DNA from 2 places in the Paeniglutamicibacter sulfureus genome. Region 1 is predicted to be linked to the other one. Evidence: predicted binding sites of a transcription regulator. Region 1 holds the regulator's gene; the other holds the start of a gene.
What was found. The regulator Rex, encoded in region 1, represses fermentation and respiration genes when NADH is low (regulators of the CRP and FNR family bind a similar motif). The targets are predictions, from matches to a motif close to CTTGTGAANNNNTTCACAAG.

Region 1 (3,363 bases):
CGATTTTCACGAGTGGTCAGAATCTGCTCTAGAAGCAGGTAATCTGTTAAGGAACGTTTAACGTCCAGTTGGCTATTCTGGTGCTTTGGTGCCGAAGAAATAGTAGTCGGCAATCGAATCAGTTTGTGAGGAACCATTATGGGCTCTGTTATTAAGAAGCGCCGCAAGCGTATGGCCAAGAAGAAGCACCGTAAATTGCTTCGTAAGACCCGCCACCAGCGTCGTAATAAGAAGTAAATACCAGTTCCGGGGTTGCCCGGAATTGAGTATGTAAGAAGGTGCGTTTCCCGCAATGGGGAACGCACCTTTTTGCATGTTTGCGGCGGGCGTGCCGGCCGTTGCCCGGAGTCAGGGACGGCGGCGCAATGCACCGAAGCTGCGCCACAGGCCCCAGAGGACTCCCGAGACGCCGGCTGCCTTCAGGCCGAAGGCAGCCGCCCTGCGCCCGGTTCGGAAGTCGTAGACCGGCCAGTTGCGGTCCTTGGCGTGGCGTCGCAATCTGCGGTCGGGATTAATTGCCACGGGATGACCCACGGCCTCAAGCATCGGAATGTCGTTGTGGGAATCGCTGTACCCCCAGCATTCGGCAAGATCCAGCCCTTGGTCCCGGGCCAAGATCCGGACAGCTCCGGCCTTCGCCGATCCGTGGAGGATTTCGCCGACCAGTTGGCCGGTGTAGAGGCCTTCGATGTGCTCCACGGTCGTCCCGAGCGCTCCACTGAGCCCGAGCCGCCTTGACATAACCGCGGCAACCTCCAGCGGCGTGGCGGTGACTAGCCACACCCGACGCCCGGCGTGAAGGTGCTGTTCGGCGATCGCGCGGGTGCCTGGCCAGATTTTCGACTCAATGAATTCGTCATAAATTTCATCCCCGAGCGCAACCATGTCGGCCACGGAGAAGCCTGCGGACAGCAATAGCGCACGGTCACGGATGGCGTGGATGTCACCGAGGTTCTCTCCCCGGGCGACGAACCGCAACTGTCGAACGGCAAACCACGCCACCTCACGCAGCGTAAATGCCCGTCTTTGATACATTTTTCGGGCCACTGCAAAGAGCGAAGCACCGCGCATCATGGTGTTGTCTACATCGAAGAAGGCGGCAGACGTGCCCGATGGCGCCGACTCGTGCCCAGCAAATGTCACGGGGGAAAGGTTGGAGGGCATCCAACCAGTCTATTGCAATCTTTTTTCGCCGGAGCTGTAGCGTTGGGTCATGAGCAGCGTGCAGACCCCGCGGGAAATTACTTTGTTGGTTCGTTCCGGATGCCACCTTTGCAAGGCCGCGGCCGAAACACTCGACGAGGTCACCAGCAGGTTGGATTACACCTGGCAAAGCGTTGACATCGATCAGGACCCGGAACTCTTGGCGCGACATTCGGAAGAAGTCCCGGTGCTGTTGGTAGACGGACGGGTACGGGATTTTTGGGTGATTGATGCCCAGCGCCTTGAGGCATTGTTGAGCAGCTAGGGGCAACGAAGCCGCCGCCTGTCCGCGACACCAAGGGTGATGCGGTGGCATCGGCAGAACTGGTTGGAAAGACATGAAGGTATCCAAGGAATTGAGTCAAAGCAGAATGCCCACCGAACACCAACCAGCAAGCAACGAAGCGAAGCTCCCTGCTGCCGAAATTCCGATTGAGCACGACCTGGATCCCGGCGCATCGGTTGAGCAAACACCCGCGGGTTCACTGGGCAGGATTCTCCCTGAAGCGACCCTGGCGCGATTGACCCAGTACCTGCGTGCGCTCGGTGCCATGCAGGCGCGCGGTGAAGCGCGAACCTCGTCTGGTGTGCTGGCCACCGAGGCAGGGGTCAATCCTGCGATCCTTCGCAAGGACCTGTCTTTGCTTGGGTCCTATGGAACCCGTGGGGTGGGATACGCGGTGACCGACCTGGTCGAACAGATCTCCAAGGCCATGGGGCTTTTGAGGCAATGGCGCGTGGCGATCATCGGTGCCGGTAACCTGGGTCGCGCACTTTCCGGATACGGCGGATTCCGAAGCCGGGGATTTGAAGTTGTCGCGCTGCTGGATTCATCGCCAGATGTGGTTGGCACGACGGTGGGGGACCTGCAGGTCCAAGACATTTCCGACTTGGACGAAATCGTTGCGGCCACGAATGCCAATATTGGCGTCCTATCCGTGCCTGGGGCAGCGGCGCAAGATTTGTGCGACATGCTGGTTCAATGTGGTGTTCGAAGCATATTGAGCTTCGCACCCGTGGTGTTGCAAGTCCCGGCAGGGGTCGTGCTGCGGAAGGTTGATTTGGCCACCGAACTGCAAATCCTTGCCTACCACGCACAAAACCTCGACTCCTAGAAATCGCCCACGGGAACCGGTCTTAAACTCAAATGGTCCGTGGGATTCCACCGGCAACGGCTGAATCCCACGGACCACTTCTTAGCGTTTTGATGATTAGCGGTATCCGGCTTTACGTGCTGCCCGACGAGCGGCAATGTACTGGCTGGAGGGACGCAACCAGGCAAACACGACGCCAACCACTCCCAGGACGACGGAAAGGGCCGTCAGGACCCCGCTGGCAATGCTGAACAACGACAGGACAGCCAGAATCGTCGCGAAGATGCGTGCAACGCCGCTTCCCTTGCGGATCATGAACGCGATCAGAACGTAAATCAACAAGCCGATCACGGCGAACACGATTGCGGTGGTCTGGATCATGGGAATTGCGTCGGAGACGCTCATGCCAGCAGCCGAAAGCTGTTCCTCCAATTCGGGGACTGCCCGAAGCTGCTCCATGATCGCGGTGGTGCTCAAACCGAACACCGAGCTCAGCAGGAATGCGACGCCGGCCGCGATGATTGCCCAGAAGGAGGTGTCCAGTTCCTTGGGTCGATGGGTCGGCATCTGGGGCGGAGCAAAGTTGCCTTGCGGCGGAACGGGGAAGCCGCCGTATGGCTGCTGGCCGTAGGGCGTCTGCGGCGGCTGCTGACCGTATGGGTTGTTTGCTGGGGCGGGCTGGCCGTACGGGTTGGGGTGCTGGCCGTACGGATTAGTTGGCGGAGTCCCGTTCTGTGGAGGTTGGCCGTAGGGAGGTTGTCCGGCGGCATTCGGATCCTGCGGTGCGCGCTGTCCGTACTGCGGGGGTGCCGGTTCCTGCGATGGCTTCTCTGGGTTCACGGGATCATTCTCAGGGGTTGACATGACCTGCTCCTTTAGTTTGACGAACTACGGCTTACCCTCACGATATCGGTTGAAGATTGCTTTTCACCCCTCCGAAAGGATGGTTTTCCGATTGGATCGGGACACTCGCCGAAGTCCTTCCTCGGGACAGGGATCGCACGCCGCCGACGAGGACGCGATGTCGTTTCCGGTTCAGCAATTGCGCTTTCGGTGCTCGCCATGA
Region 2 (3,363 bases), 520 kb from region 1:
CAGTGAGCGCATCGGAGAAGTTGTGGATGGTATCGGCGAGCAACGCCACCGAGCCGCTGACCATGACCACCGCCAGTTGCAGCACCGTGGTGCCCAGCAGGATGAACATGCTGATCTTCAGGGCGCGGATTCCCTGGATGTTGGATTCCAGGGCGTCGTCGATCGAATCGGCGGAGTCGTGCGTGTGCGGGACGAAGAGTTCAAAGAGCCACCCCTTGAAACCGGAATGGTGGTGGGAATGCCCGTCATGTCCGTGGTCGTGATCGTGGTCGTGATCGTGGTCATGACCGTCATGCCCGTGGCTGTGTTCTGCTGACTCATCGCTCGGGCTCATGCCGATTGCCGTCCGCGCGCGTGGTGGGCGGGTGTACCACCCAGGGCATGTTCGGCCTGGTGGATCGCGTCGACGACCAACTGGCGGGCGTGCTCGTTTTCGAGCCGATAGAGGACCTTCGTTCCTTCTTGACGGGTGGCGACCATTCGGGCCAGGCGCATCTTGGCCAGGTGCTGCGAGACCGAGGCAGGGGTCTTGCCCAAAAGCTCGGCCAGTGCCCCCACCGCCATTTCCCCGGACCTAAGGGCCAGAATGATTCTCACGCGGGTCGCGTCGGCAAGCATGCTGAACACTTCAACGGCAAGCTCCACATACTGGCTGTCGGAGTCCAGGGTACAAGACTTGTTATCTGCATTCATACGCACATAGTTGCACAGCACGAGCGCGGGATCAAGGATCCGCCTTCGGCAGTGGTGGCAATGCGGTGCCGAAGCAGCCAACCAAGAGACCGACACCGCCCATACCCAGGACGCCGTTTGGGCCGATTCCGGGCCCGCCCTTTTGGCGGCCTGGATGATGACCAGCATAGGAGACGGCAACGGTGATGAATCTGGCGCAGTTGGCGCTGATCGAGACTTCTCCCAGGACCCCCGGAAGGCGCCTGCACTGACCTCGGGTCCCGGTTCCGGCCTGCTGGTGCTGGGCCACGATTGGAACCGTCTTTTGAAAGGAGGACAACGGCCTCCATCCCTGTGGCGGCACGGGATCCGGCCCGGGGAGAACCATTTGGGGCCCCACGCTACGGCGCGGGCGCGCCGTAGACAAATACCCAGATCTTTGTGATTGATATCGCAATCCACTCAATGGACATCACCCTGGGTCAACCCTAGGCATATGCCCAGTGTGAGGTCACGCACATACTGACATGGTGTATCTCATGGTTTCGCCACCCACCGGGTGGACCAGGGCGCCAGCGCCCGCTACGAAGGATGGAGCACTCCATGACAGAAACACTTGATACCGTCTCGGCCCTGCTTGATGATGCACTCGTCGACAGCCCGGAGACCGGCCAATTCCGCGCCAACCGAAATATCTTCACCGATGAAGAGACCTTCGAGCTCGAAATGAAGCACATCTGGGAGGGCAACTGGATTTACCTGGCCCACGAATCCCAGATCCCGAACATCGGCGACTACTTCACCACGAACATCGGCCGCCAGCCGATCGTGATCTCGCGCAACAAGGAAGGCGTGCTCAACGCCCTCATCAACGCGTGCAGCCACCGCGGTGCCATGCTTTGCCGCCGCAAGACCGATAACCGCACCACCTTTACCTGCCCGTTCCACGGCTGGACTTTCAACAACTCCGGCAAGCTGCTCAAGGTCAAGGACTCCCGCGGCGCCGGCTACCCGGAGGGCTTCAACAAGGACGGCTCGCACGACCTGACCAAGGTCGCCCGCTTCGAGTCCTACCGCGGCTTCCTCTTCGGCTCGCTGAACGCGGACGTCAAGCCGCTGACCGAGCACCTCGGTGAATCCACCAAGATCATCGACATGATCGTGGACCAGTCCCCCGAGGGCCTCGAGGTCCTGCGCGGCTCCTCCACCTACACCTACGACGGCAACTGGAAGCTCCAGGCGGAGAACGGCGCCGACGGCTACCACGTCTCGGCCACGCACTGGAACTACGCTGCCACCCAGGCCCGCCGCAGCGCGGGCGAGTCCACCAATGACACCAAGACCATGGATGCCGGCGGCTGGGACAAGCAGGAAGGCGGCTACTACTCCTTCGAAAACGGCCACCTGCTGCTGTGGACCGAATGGTTGGACCCGGCCAACCGCCCGCTGGCCGAGAAGCGCGACGAATTGGTTGCCGCCCACGGCGAAGCCAAGGCCGACTGGATGATCGGTGTCTCCCGCAACCTCTGCCTGTACCCGAACGTGTACCTGATGGACCAGTTCTCCTCGCAGATTCGCGTCTTCCGCCCGGTGGCAGTGGACAAGACCGAGGTCACCATCTACTGCATCGCCCCGGTCGGCGAATCCGACGAGGCCCGCGCGAACCGCATCCGCCAGTACGAGGACTTCTTCAACGCCTCGGGCATGGCCACCCCGGATGACCTCGAGGAATTCCGCTCCTGCCAGAAGACCTACCTGGCCACCGCCGCCAAGTGGAACGACCTCTCCCGCGGACAGGCGCACCAGATCACCGGTGCCGACGAGAACGCCAAGAAGATCGGCCTGGAGCCGATTTCCTCCGGCGCCCGCACCGAGGACGAGGGGCTGTACCCGATCCAGCACGGCTACTGGCTGGACACGATGCGCAAGGCCGTCGCCGCCGAGGCCTCATCCACCACCACCGGCACCACCGAACAGGGGAACAACCATGACTGCAACCACTAACGCCATCGTCACCAAGATCCAGACCGGCGCCGGTGAGGTCAAGCTGGAGGACATCGCGCAGTTCCTCTACCGCGAAGCCCGTTTCCTGGATGACCGCGACTTCGATCGCTGGATCGACTGCTACCACCCCGAGGCCACCTTCTGGATGCCCGCTTGGGCCGATGACGACAAGCTCACCGAGGACCCGCAGCGCGAGATCTCGCTGATCTTCTACGGAAACCGCGGTGGCTTGGAAGACCGCGTCTTCCGCATCAAGACCGACCGCTCCAGCGCCACTTCGCTGCCGGAGCCCCGCACCGGGCACAACATCTCCAACGTCGAGATCGTTTCGGTCGACGGCGACAAGGTCGATGTGCGCTTCAACTGGTTCACCCTGTACTACCGCTACCAGAACGTCGACACCTACTTCGGCACCTCCTTCTACACGATCGACTACTCCGGCACCCAGCCGGTGATCATGGCCAAGAAGGTCGTCCTGAAGAACGACTACATCCACCACGTCGTGGACATCTACCACATCTAGTCCCGCCCGGACCGGGCCCGTTCCCGGCCCACCGAATTTGGTGGGCCGGGGGCGCATCTTGCGCCCCCGGCCCACCACCTTGCACCCGCTGTCGCACCACCCTGCACTATTTTGAAAAGAGCCCCCCTCATGACCTATCAGGTTGCCCTCGCCTTCGAGGACGG

Region 2: a site for Rex is predicted at 1,111-1,130, ahead of benA (benzoate 1,2-dioxygenase large subunit). Genes of this name have one in related genera too.

What each region holds. Positions count from the first base shown of each region.
Region 1 covers NZ_BAAAWO010000001.1:1,752,563-1,755,925, reverse strand. The annotation lists gene ABD687_RS08030 (30S ribosomal protein bS22) at 139-237, shown strand; gene ABD687_RS08025 (HAD family hydrolase) at 349-1,164, opposite strand; gene ABD687_RS08020 (glutaredoxin family protein) at 1,214-1,468, shown strand; gene ABD687_RS08015 (redox-sensing transcriptional repressor Rex) at 1,542-2,318, shown strand; gene ABD687_RS08010 (hypothetical protein) at 2,415-3,161, opposite strand.
Region 2 covers NZ_BAAAWO010000001.1:2,276,469-2,279,831, forward strand. The annotation lists gene ABD687_RS10410 (cation diffusion facilitator family transporter) at 1-334, opposite strand, end outside; gene ABD687_RS10415 (ArsR/SmtB family transcription factor) at 331-693, opposite strand; gene benA (benzoate 1,2-dioxygenase large subunit) at 1,276-2,676, shown strand; gene benB (benzoate 1,2-dioxygenase small subunit) at 2,660-3,199, shown strand; gene benC (benzoate 1,2-dioxygenase electron transfer component BenC) at 3,329-3,363, shown strand, end outside.